3 regions of the Clostridium felsineum DSM 794 genome follow, and region 2 is predicted to be linked to each of the others. Evidence: riboswitches for the same ligand, from Rfam matches in the RefSeq annotation. Region 2 holds a riboswitch; each other region holds the start of a gene.
The links. A riboswitch is a leader RNA that binds a small molecule or an ion and turns the genes downstream of it on or off. The one in region 2 is predicted to bind magnesium.

Region 1 (4,298 bases), on a different replicon from region 2:
TTCAATGCTGCAAATCGTAATGCAGTAATACCAAATTTCCTGTCAGTAGCAGTTTTTATTCCTATATCTTGCATATGTTTTTCAAATTTCAAACTATCTTGAAAACTTTCAGAATTCTCGTCTGTTCTACTATCTACCAAATAGTATTTAGCTATCATGCCTTTTAAGTGTTCAGGAATATAGTATTTTCCATATTGCCTTGCACAAATAACGATTGATTTTGCCCATGGATAAGTATCTTCTGGGTGAGCAAAAGAATAAAAATCTTCATAATATGGCTTTACTTCTGGAATGCGCTCAATTCGTTCATTAAGTTTTTCCTCATAACCTAACATATCAGATATCTTAATAATACCGCACTTTTCATAGCCCATATGAAGTGCTGCACTTTTTATTTGTTCTGCTAATGAATTCATTTCTTCAACACTCCTTTCACTTATACTATCAAAGAACTATATATTTGTAAAATTGATATATCCGAATTGACAATTCGATTTTTTTAATATATCATAACTTAATATGAAGATTGGAGTGAAATTAATGGATATTAGGCATTTTAAAACCTTTAAAAGTATTATAGAAGAAGGTAGTTTTTCAAATGCAGCAATGAAATTAGGATATACTCAATCCACAGTCACCTCACAAATTCAACAATTAGAACAAGAACTCTCAATCAAGCTATTTGAAAAAATTGGTCGCAACATGGTCTTAACAACTTCAGGTAAAGAATTAATACCTTATGCAAACGAATTACTTGATACAGTAAAAAAAATTGAGAGTATTGGTAAATTTGGCGATAAGATTACAGGAGAATTGAAAATTGCAGTTGCAGAATCACTGATGTCTTATAAATTACAAAATGTGTTGAGCTTGTTTAAAGAAAAAGCTCCTAATGTAAAACTTTCTATCATTTCACTCAATTGCCTTGACATAAAAAATATCTTATCGAAGGGTGAAGCAGACCTCGGTTTAATGTACGATGTGGGAAGTAAAAATGATAGTTTGATTACTGTTAAACTAGCTGATTTCACTTTAACTTTAATATGTTCACCTCGATTAGAACAAAATAAATTTGATTTTTGCACACCAAATCAAGAAATAAATACAAGTCTTATTATTAATGAGGATGAATCCATTAATCGAAAAATACTTGAAAATTATTTTCGTGTTAACAATATACTCTTAGATAACACAATTGAACTTTGGAGCATTGAAGCAATAAAAAAATGTGTTGCAAGTAATTTAGGAATTTCTTTCTTGCCTCGTTTTACAGTAGAAGAAGAACTGAAAAATGGGAAATTAAAAGAACTTGAGGCAGGTTGCTCTGATACCAAAATCACAGCAATATACGCTTATCATAAGAACAAGTGGATTAGTCCTGCAATGTCATTATTTATACAGATACTGAGGGAGAATTTTGAAAGCAAATAGATTCAAAGTTATTAATAAATAATCTTTACTTCGCATTTTCTCACAGATACGACTTACTGATTAGCAATATTATACCATTAAATACTGTTTTTATAAACTTATAAACTCTACAAAAACAAGGTTTATATGAAAACTGTCACAATGAAGTATAGTCATAAAAACAAGCTCTATCAAGCATTTAGAGAACTAGGCAGAGTAATTCGAACCATTTTTCTTTTGGAATATATTTCCGATATTGAAATGCGTCAACAGATTACATCAACCACGAATAAAATGGAATAATATAATGGGTTTTCTAAATATTTCTCATTCGGTGGTGAAGTCATTATTTCCGAAAATGATCCTGATGAACAAGAAAAAAGAATTAAATATAATAATCTTGTATCCAATGCAGTAATACTTCAAAATGTTGTGGACATGACGTATATATTAAAAGAACTATCAGCTAATGGAGTAGAGTTTACCAAGTCAGATGTAGCAGCGCTTAGTCCATATCTTACTAGACACATAAAACGATTTGGTGATTATGTGATTGACTTGAAAAATATACCAAAGGAAATAGATATGACTATTTCCATACCTATGAAACAAGAAAAGGTCATATAATGGATATTACTTCCATCATGTGGCCGGTTTTTACATGTATGTCGGCTGTACCCGTAGGAGGTCTTTTTTACACGAATCGTTGCCGTACCCCATTTAAACCGTATTTTTGTAATCTAGTTACAGCTTCTTCTTCACTTATTCCGTTTAATGAGGTATTGAATTTTTTGAAAATTAATTCGATATAGGGTGAATTAATATTACTAATAAGGTTTTTTAGTTCCATAACAATGGCCTCCCTTAGTCATTGTTATTTAAAGGGTAGTTACCTTTAATAACAATTAACATTTTATTTTTAGATATATTATTTTCAGGATCATCGTCCATAGGTAACCACCTCCTATTTTTAAAATAAAAAAATCCCTCCATCACAAAGAATGAAGAGATTTATGCTCGACACAAAAAAACATCTATTTTCTCCATTCGTTTAGTTTTAGCACTACACAGCTTTGAACATAGCCATTCATAAAAATATGAAGGCCGTCAGCTACATTAAATAAAGCCTTAATTCGGCAGTACTTGCTGACCCATTGGCGTCTCTCGACATTTTTGGGCAGTAGCGTATATCTATGTAGTAACCTCACCTAACAAAGAGTATTAAATTTTTAAACTTGCTTTATTATAATATACGTAAATATGTATTAATGTCAACCTTTTTTGAATTTAGCAAATAAAAATACTATGTAGAATCACGTCATATTTTACAAACTGTTGCAATAATATCATATAATTAGCAATTTAAATTACTTAGTATTTATCATTAAAATTGCAAAGCTGCATTGCCACTCCATCTGTCATAATTTTAAAGCCAAATTTCTCATAGAAAGCTGCATTTTTACTTTCTTCTGGCATAATTTCAATATATAAATAATTCTTATATTTTTCTTTAATCATTTCAATCATTGTTCCAGCAATTCTTTGACCTTGATAAGCTGGATTCACTAAAACGTAATGCATATATGCTACCATTTCACTATCATCTAACACACGCACAAGCCCTACTAGTTTATTTTCATCCCAAGCGGTTAAAACCGTAGAAGAATTCTTTAATGCTTTATACAACCTACTGGGATATTGACCAGATACCCAGCCAACAGATAAAAATAATTGCTGTACCTCATCTTGTGTGAACTTTTTTTCATAAGTGTAGTTAATCATTATTATAAATACCTCCCTTGATTATTTATAGTCACATTTTTTACATTGTGCCATTGTATGTTCATTATCTTCTTTATGATAAGCCCCAGACCAGCTGCAAATACTCTGTAAAATAGGAATTACAGAAATACCTTTATCCGTAAGGCAGTACTCTACACGTGGTGGAATCTCATCAAAAGACTTTCTATTAACAATGTCATCTGCAATTAATTCCTTAAGAGTAGATGCCAAAACAGCATCTGTTATGTTTGTCATTTCTTTTCTGATTTCACTATATCGTAAAGTACCTTTTTCAGATAAAACACATATAATTCGAGATTTCCACTTTCCACCGAAAATTTCAAGTCCGTATTCAAGAGGACAACGAATATCCGATGCTATTTTATGTTGATACATTAAATTTACCCCCTTATAATATCCCAAGCGCAATACAGTAAAAATAAACTTAATATAAAATTAATAAGTTTATGATGTTTTTTGTAAAGAGTTTGTATTTTAAGCCCAAGGAATGCCCAGGTTAAACAAGCTATACTTCCAATACCAACAACTCCTACACCTGCAAAAAGTAAACCGGGTAAGGTACTGATATATGGAATAAAATAAATCATTAACAAGGTCATAATATAAAAATATATTTTTACATTTACAAATTGAAGTGAAAAGCCTTCTCTAAAGGATGCTTTCCCTTCATTGTCAGCATTTAAAGGCTTACTTTTAAAAATTTGTATTGCCAGCCAAACCATATATATGCCTCCAACATATTTTAACACATCAAGTACAGGGGTAAGAAAAGAATTCAAGCCGTATACTGCTAAAGTGCAAATAATCTGTACACAGACATATCCTGCGCAAATTCCCCAAATTAGTCTTTTCCCTTTTCGCCAGCCAAATTGAGTCGTGGTATTTAGAGCTAGAATGTTTCCAGGACCCGGCGTGAAAGAACAAATCACCATATATCCTAGCATCATAAAAAAAGCTGATATAGACATTTTTACCTCCTATATTTAGAACAGTATACATTATATAATATAGACGCTACAATATATTAACAAGTAACTATGAAATTTATTAGTAACTCATAAATTTACGGATATATTTTTATTTTG
Region 2 (4,298 bases):
CTCATCTTTCAGCTCATCGAATTTTTCTGGTCTTGTAACTATGTCAATTTTACTCATTTTGTAATCCATAAAAGTTCATCTCCTTTAAAATAAAATATAATAGCTTATATATAAATATACTACTTTAAAAGTAAAATTTCCATAATACATAAATATAAAATTGAAAAATTACGACCAAAGTAGTATATTAAAATTTCTAATCTATATGATAAGCTCTTTCACCATGAATAGAAATATCAAGACCTTGAAGTTCTTCATCTTCACTTGAACGTATTTTAAATACTAATGTTACTAATTTAATAATTATGATTGTTCCGATTATAGAATAAGCATAAGTTGCACCAGTTGCTATAAGCTGTTTTAAAACAAGTGAAGGATCTCCATAAAGAAGTCCATTTGCTCCACCTGAGTTAACTGCTTTGGTAGCAAATATTCCGGTTGCTATAGCTCCCCATGTACCACCAACGCCATGGCATCCGAAAGCATCTAATGCATCATCATATTTAAATTTCTTCTTAAGAAAGCTTACTGAGAAGAAGCATATGATTCCACCCAGGATACCTATTATTAGAGAAGAACCTACAGTTACAAATCCGCATGCTGGAGTTATAGAAACAAGACCAGCAAGAGTACCAGTTAAAGCACCTAAAACAGTTGGACGTTTTGTAATAAACCATTCACAAGCAATCCATGCAGCGGCAGCGGCAGCAGCTGCTGTATTAGTTGTTATAAAGGCATTCATGGCTACAGCATTTATACCTAGAGCGCTTCCTGCGTTAAAGCCAAACCAACCAAACCATAAAAGGGCACCACCTATAAAAGTTAAAGTAAGGTTGTTTGGAGATGTTTTTATATTTTTTCTTTTTCCAATCATTATAGCGGCTACAAGACCGGAAACACCAGAACTTATGTGTACTACAGTTCCACCAGCGAAATCTATAGCTCCTAGTTTTTTTATCCAACCGCCATCACCCCATACCCAATGTGCAAGTGGGTCATATATTAAGGTTGCCCATAAAAGTATGAAAAGTATAAATGCTGGAAATTTTATTCTTTCTGCAAAAGCACCTGTTATTAAACCAGGAGTTATAATTGCGAACATTAATTGAAACATCATAAATAAGCTGTGGGGAATAGTACTAGAATATGGAGCGAAAGGTTTAAAACCCACATGATGTAAAAGTGCGTACTGTAAATTTCCTATAAGACCTGAAATATCTGGACCAAATGCAATTGAATAGCCTATTAAAACCCATTGAAGAGATATTATAATCATACAGGCATAACTGTGCATCATAGTACTCAATGTGTTTTTAGTCTTAACCATTCCCCCATAAAACATGGCAAGACCAGGGGTCATTAACATTACTAAAACTGTTGATAAAAAGACGAAAGTAGTATCTGCAAAATTCATAAGAATAGCCTCCTTTTTTCATTTCTGATTAATTAAGTAGTTCGATATTTTATAATGATATCAAATGTGAGACAAAATTGCAAGTTTATTAATTAAATATATGTTTAAATGTTAAAAAAATAATTTAATGCCTATAAATTAGAAAAATCATATTTTTGAGTAACGTAAGATAATTTGATAAATTATGAGAAGAATATACTAAGTTAAAGAAGTTTTTTATTTTTAGGTTGAAAAATTCACATTTTATACTATAATTAAAAGTATAGTACGAATTTAAACGAATATATTGTAATAGGATGTATTCTTTTACTTTACCTTGTTAAAGGTATGTTATTTATTTGTTGTAATTCTAAAATATCAGTATATATTTCTGACTTTTAATAATACTATAATAGTAAGAAAAGTTTTTGTTAGGTGAGGCTCCTATATAGATATACGCTACTGCCCAGAAACATCGAGAGATGCCAACTTGGGTCAACAGATATTACCGAATCAAGGTTTTATCTAACGTAGCTGGATTGTATTCTGATCTAAGCTATATAGTGCTAAAGCTCTACTGTCTAATTTTATTATTAGAATTTTTGAGCGAGCCTTTGATGGCTTTTTTTTATGCCAAAATGTAAGAAGGAGTGAGTTTTTATGGAAAGTGGCCCTCATTTGAGCGAGGACGATTTTAATTTTATAACAGAAGAGGAATTTGAGGAATGTTTTTCATATAACTTATTAGAATAGACATATTAAATTCCAATCTTCCTCTTCAAAACTAAGAGATAGAACATAACTTTCTATTACTGTAATACAAAAAAACGATTTACATTAAGTGGAATACTTCAGTAAATTTTGAAAGGAATGATTGGTATGCAAAAATTATTAAATAACTTTTTTTTAAGCGAAATACTTTATAAGAAAGTGTATGATGAATATGGTGAATATGTAGGTAGATTGTGGGATATATATGTTGTTGCTGATGAAGCTTATCCTAGAGCAATTGGGTATAAAGTGAAAAAAAGTGGAGAATATATAAACTACGAATTTAAGACAATAGATTTTTACAAAGAAGATGAAGGCAGAAGAATTTATATAAAAGTTAAAGCAGTTAAAGACACAATGATGAGGAAATATTCCTATTTGTTGTCTAAAAATCTTTTGGATAAGCAAATAGTTGATATAAACGGAAAAAAACTCGTACGGGTTAATGATTTGAGAATGGCAAAGATGGTTGGTGAACTTAAAGTTATAGCAGTTGATACAGGGTTTATGGCATTAAGTAGGAGACTTGGAATTGAAGGGCTTATATATAGATTTTATAAATTAGCGCAAAGAAAACCTATGGAAAATTATATAATGTGGAATGATGTTGAATCCTTAGAAATGGTTAATGATAATTTAAAATTAACAGTTCCATACCAGAAGCTGTCAACTATGCATCCGGCAGATCTAGCAGATATACTTGAAGACATGGATTTTAAGTATAGAAAAAAAGTATTTGAAAGTCTTGATGAAAATTTGGCAGCAGATATTTTGGAAGAAATAGATCCAGATATTCAAGCGGATATACTTGAAAATTTAAGTGATGATAAAAAAAGTGAAGTATTAGATAGTATGCCAAATGATGAAATTGCGGATATCTTAGATGAGGTCGATGAAGAGACAGCTGAAAAAATACTACTTAATATGGAAAAAGAAGATGCTGAAGAAGTAAGAGCTCTCATGGGATATGCAGAAGAAACTGTAGGAAGTATAATGAATAAAGATTTTATTTCATTTAATGTAAACATAACCTTAAATGAAACTTTAGAAATAGTACGTGAAATGAATCCTGATGATGAAGTGATATATTTTATTTATATAACGGATGATGAAGGGAAATTGGAAGGTTATATATCACTTAAGGATTTACTTTTTATGCCTCCAGAAAAAAAGCTTAAAGATGTTATGAATAAAAAACTTGCATTTGTTAAAGATTCGGATAAACTTGATGAAGCTATAGAAATATCATCAAAATACAATCTTATATCGCTCCCAGTAGTTGACAATGAGAATAAAATATGTGGAATTATACTAGTAAATGATTTAATAGATGAGGTACTATTGCCAACATGGAAAAAGAAATTTAAAAAAGTGGGCTAAGAGGGTGAGCGTATGAAAAAGAAGTTTAGTAGATTATTGTTGATTTTTAGTATTGTTGGCCCAGGTCTTATAACTGCAAACGCGGGTAACGATGCAGGGGGGGTAACTACTTATTCTGTAATAGGCTCTAAATACGGTTATTCAATGCTGTGGGGATTACTTGCAATAGGTATAGGACTTGCTGTTGTTCAAGAAATGAATGCTAGAATGGCGGTAGTTACAGGAAAGGGATTATCGGATTTAATAAGAGAGAGATATGGTGTTAAGTTAGCTTTCTTTGCCATGACGGTTCTGTTAATAGCAAATTTAGGAGTTTGCATAGCTGATTTTGCGGGGATTGCTGCTAGTTTGCAATTGTTTAATATAAATAAATATATATCTGTTCCTATACTTGCAATAATGATTTGGGTTATAATGACAAAAGGTAATTACTCAAAAGCTGAAAAGGTATTTTTGTTATTGACACTTACGTTCTTCGGATATGTTATTACAGCATTTATGGTAAAACCAAATTGGTCTAATGTGACTTCGCATATATTTAATCCAAGGGGAAGTCTAAACAAAGGTTATTGGCTTGATCTTATAGGCATGGTTGGAACTACAATAACTCCATATATGCAATTTTACCTTCAATCCTCAATAGTTGATAAAGGAATATCTTTAAAGGAGTATGGATACGAAAAGCTTGATGTATATTTAGGAACAATATGGGGAATAGCGACAGCTCTTTTTATAACAATATGTACTTCAGAAA
Region 3 (4,298 bases), 1.5 Mb from region 2:
AGTACTTGATATGGAAGTGGATAAAAATGAAATTCCAGTAAAGAAAGGAATTTTAGTTATAAATGTTCAAACTGTAATCATGATCGCTGAAATAGCAAAAGGTGAGTTTTTAAAGGGAAGTAGATATATTACAGTTGCTGATTATGAAACAGGAGAAGCTAAGGTTGCAAGAGTTAATTATGATATGGATGTAAAGGAAGTATTAGAGAAAGTTTTTGGTAATAGAAAAGGTAAAGCAATATTTACAGGCGGAGGTATTATGGCGGCTCATAAAGCCCAAGAAAATGAAAAAGTTACTCCACTAACCAATTTTATTGGCTATTCAAAGGAAGTAACTTATAATAATGAGTCTAAATGTAAAAAGTGTAGAGGATGTACTAAAAACTGCCCTATGGGAATTCAAGTTCATAAGGTAATAGGAGATCAAGAAAAAAATATAAAAACTAATATGAAGAGTTATGGAGTAGAGGATTGCATAAATTGTGGTTCATGTACATTTTTATGTATGGCTGGAAAAAACACAATGGAAATTGTAAATATGAATTCTAAATAGTTATGGTTGAGTATTTGTATTAATATATAAAGGGATAGAAAGGATCGATTGATTTATGGAGAAAAATAGTAAACTGGTCATGATGGAGAAGGGAGAAATATGGAAGGTACTTTTAAAGCTTGGAATTCCTACAATGGTAGGTATGATGATATCTGCATTATTTGTTTCTGTTGATGGATATTTTGTTGGTAATTTAGGAAAGCAACAAATGGCAGCAGTTACGGTTACAACTCCATTAACTTATATTATTACAGGACTTGGTTCTCTTCTTGGTGGTGGTGGTTCAATATACATTGCAAAACTGCTTGGTCAGAAAAATTACAAAAAAGCAAACGATGCTGGATCTGTTATTATGGATACTTCATTAATTGTTGGAGTTATTTTTGTAGCTATATTATTAATTTTTATGAACCCAATATTGAGAGGTCTTGGAGCAAGTAATACAGATATAGTATTTGCAAAACAATATGCCCAAATTTTTTCGATTTCATTGTTTTTTAATCTTTTTAACGTAACATGTAATAATATGTTAGCATCTGAGGGTGCAACAATGTATAGTATGGTTGCAATGCTTGTAAGTGGAATTTCAAATGTTTTTCTAAACCCAGTATTTATTTATGGACTTCATATGGGAATAAGAGGTTCTGGTACTGCAACTCTTGTAGCTAACATACTTACAACTTTAGTTTATTTATATTATATTGGAGCCAAAAAAGGTAGTGTTAGATATAATTTTTTAAACTTTAAACCAGTTAAAGAGTATTATGTAGAAACTGCAAAGGTTGGAGTTGTTCTTATGATCTTCCAATTACTTTATAGTGCCTCAATAGCTATAACTAATGTACTTGGTGCAGGTTATGGAGATGCGTGTGTAGCTGCAATTGGAATTGAAGTTAGAATAACCTCATTGGGGTTCATGGCAATAACAGGATTTACAAAGGGATTTCAGTCATTTGTTGGTTTTAGTTTTGGTGCAAAGGCGTTTGATAGAGTTAGATCATCTAAAAATATAGCACTCATTTGGACTACAGCATTTTGTGTTATTTGTAGTGTTTTAATGATTATATTTGCAAAACCTCTTGTTGCAATATTTAACAATGATGCACAAGTTGTATCTATTGGAGTAAAGGCACTTGTATATTATTCAGTTACATTTATGGGAATGGGCTTTATAATGGTATATACTTTGTTATTCTTGGCTACAAATCAAGCAAAATACGGTGGAATTGTTTCTCTTGCAAGGCAGGGAGTAATTTTAATACCAGGATTATTTATACTAAATGCTATATTTGGAATGCAAGGTATTCTTTTAGCACAACCATTAGCTGATGGTTTAACAGTACTGCTTATTTTATTATTAGCTTATAAATCATCAAAAAAATTAAATCAAGTAGCAGCAAATGCTTAAGATATTATTATAAAGAGAGTATATATTTTAATTATATAAATATATAGAAAAAACGATGCAAAGCCTATTAATATAATGGTTTTGTGTCGTTTTTTATTTTAAATTATCACAAACATGAAACATTGACAATATTTATTCTTTGTATTATTATGTAGAAAGTAAAGTTAATATGTATTGTTAGGTGAGGCTCCTATATAGATATATGCTACTGCCCAAAAATATCGAAAGATGCCAATGGGTTAGCAGGTACTACCGAATTAAGGTTTTACTTAATGTAGCTGGGTTTACCCAAAGCTATATAGTGCTAAAGCTCAACGAAAGATAGAATATTTTTGTTGTTGTTTTGTGAGGCCTTTTTGGGGCTTTTTTTATTTTTTTGGAGGTGAAATCAATGGACGCAGACCCTAGTCATTTATGCAAGAACAACATACAATTTTCAAAAAACATAAACGTGGGGAAACTGCCTAAATTGTTTGTATAAAATTTAGTTTACTTTCCCATGTTATTTGGGAGGTAAAATTAAATGAAAAAGAAAAACAAGCTATTGTTTATACTAGGCATTATTGGTCCAGGTTTAATAACAGTAAATGCTGGCAATGATGCAGGTGGTATAGCTACTTATGCAACGGTAGGAGCTTCATATAGTTATAAGATGCTGTGGGGACTTTTGTTAATTACATTTAGTCTAGCTGTAATTCAAGAAATGAATGCAAGAATGGCAGTAGTTACAGGAAAAGGCTTATCAGATTTAATAAGAGAAAATTATGGAGTTAAGTGGTCTTTGTTTGCAATGCTCATATTATTTATAGCTAATTTTGGTGTGTGCGTAGGAGATTTTGCTGGAATAGCTGCAAGCTTAGAGTTATTTGGGATTAGTAAATATATAACAGTACCTATTATGGCATTTTTAGTATGGCTTGTTATTACAAAAGGGTCATATGCTAAAACGGAAAAAGTTTTTTTAGCATTCACCTTTGTATTTTTTACTTATATCATAACTTGTATAAAAGTTCATCCAGACTGGCATACAGTTATTAAAACTACAGTTACACCAAGCATAAGCTTTTCAAATGGATATATTTTAACGTTCATAGGAATGATAGGTACAACTATAACACCATATATGCAGTTTTATCTTCAGTCAGCAGTGGTGGACAAGGGCTTGAGTATAAAGGAATATAAATATGAAAAACTAGATGTATACTTAGGAGCCGTGTGGGGAAATTTAGTAGCATTTTTTATAATTGTTTGTACAGCAGTAACGCTTTATAAATACGGAATTAAAATAAATAGTGCACAAGAGGCAGCTATGGCATTAAAGCCTCTAGCAGGAAACTATGCTACAATACTTTTTGCAGCAGGACTATTTGGAGCATCGGTTTTAGCTACAATGATAATACCACTATCAACAACATATGCTATTTGTGAAACCTTTGGACTGGAAAGAGGACTTGATAACTCATTTAAAGAGGCTAAAACTTTTTATGGAATTTTTACTTTTATGATTTTATTTAGTTCGGCATTAGTACTTGTTCCAAAGCTTTCCTTAGTAGGTATTATGCTTGTTACTCAGCAAATTGCAGGTATACTTTGTCCAGTAATTCTTATATTTATGGTGCTTTTAATAAATAATAAGGATATTATGGGGAAATATATTAATAACAAATTGCAAAATATAATAGTATACATAACAGTAGTTTTTATAATAGTATTATCAGTAATATTATTTGTATCACCAATAATAAATAAACTAATTTAAAATATTAATACATTGTGATATATAGAAGATTCTAAGGAGGTATTTATTAGAAATCTTTTATATATTACTACTTGACATGTTTATAAAAGAAAGATAAAATTAAAGCTGAGTTGAACGTGTTCAACTACATAGGGGAAATCTTAGCTAAGTGACGGAGGTGATTTCATTGGATGAAGTGAGAAATAAGATACTGTGGGCAGCCAAGGAACTTTTTAAAGAGAAAGGTTACAAAAAAACCACTATAAGACAAATAGTTGATAAATCAGGGGTTTTAATTGGCAGCATATATTACTTTTTTAAGAATAAAGAAGAAATATTTGAGACTATTGTTTTAGAGTTATTCGATAAAAGTGACAGTATAGTAAATGAAAGCTTTGATATAGAAACTCCTGCATTAAAGTATGCTATTATGTGTGCTATAGAACTTAAAGCAGTTGAAATGCATGAATTGATATGTGAATTTTATTATGAAGCATATAGTTCGGATTTAATATTAAATAAGGTAGTACGTCGTGCGGCTAAGAGGTCAGAGAAATTGTTTAAAGAATATAATAAGAAATATACCTTTGAAGACTATT

Region 1: another riboswitch for magnesium. It lies ahead of CLFE_RS24515 (cation-transporting P-type ATPase); the one in region 2 lies ahead of CLFE_RS18380 (magnesium transporter).
Region 3: another riboswitch for magnesium. It lies ahead of CLFE_RS02755 (NRAMP family divalent metal transporter); the one in region 2 lies ahead of CLFE_RS18380 (magnesium transporter).

The regions. Positions count from the first base shown of each region.
Region 1 is NZ_CP096981.1:133,518-137,815, reverse strand. Features, by position in the region: gene CLFE_RS23155 (epoxyqueuosine reductase) at 1-416, opposite strand, end outside; gene CLFE_RS23150 (LysR family transcriptional regulator) at 541-1,431, shown strand; partial or broken gene CLFE_RS24410 (Tn3 family transposase) at 1,579-2,037, shown strand; gene CLFE_RS24515 (cation-transporting P-type ATPase) at 2,105-2,260, opposite strand; M-box (ykoK) riboswitch at 2,446-2,633, opposite strand; gene CLFE_RS23135 (GNAT family N-acetyltransferase) at 2,782-3,195, opposite strand; gene CLFE_RS23130 (winged helix-turn-helix transcriptional regulator) at 3,214-3,588, opposite strand; gene CLFE_RS23125 (LysE family transporter) at 3,594-4,181, opposite strand.
Region 2 is NZ_CP096980.1:3,935,090-3,939,387, reverse strand. Features, by position in the region: gene CLFE_RS18390 (P-II family nitrogen regulator) at 1-69, opposite strand, end outside; gene CLFE_RS18385 (ammonium transporter) at 197-1,414, opposite strand; M-box (ykoK) riboswitch at 1,814-1,985, shown strand; gene CLFE_RS18380 (magnesium transporter) at 2,273-3,544, shown strand; gene CLFE_RS18375 (Nramp family divalent metal transporter) at 3,557-4,298, shown strand, end outside.
Region 3 is NZ_CP096980.1:576,073-580,370, forward strand. Features, by position in the region: gene CLFE_RS02745 (4Fe-4S dicluster domain-containing protein) at 1-553, shown strand, start outside; gene CLFE_RS02750 (MATE family efflux transporter) at 609-1,961, shown strand; M-box (ykoK) riboswitch at 2,128-2,291, shown strand; gene CLFE_RS02755 (NRAMP family divalent metal transporter) at 2,485-3,720, shown strand; gene CLFE_RS02760 (TetR/AcrR family transcriptional regulator) at 3,896-4,298, shown strand, end outside.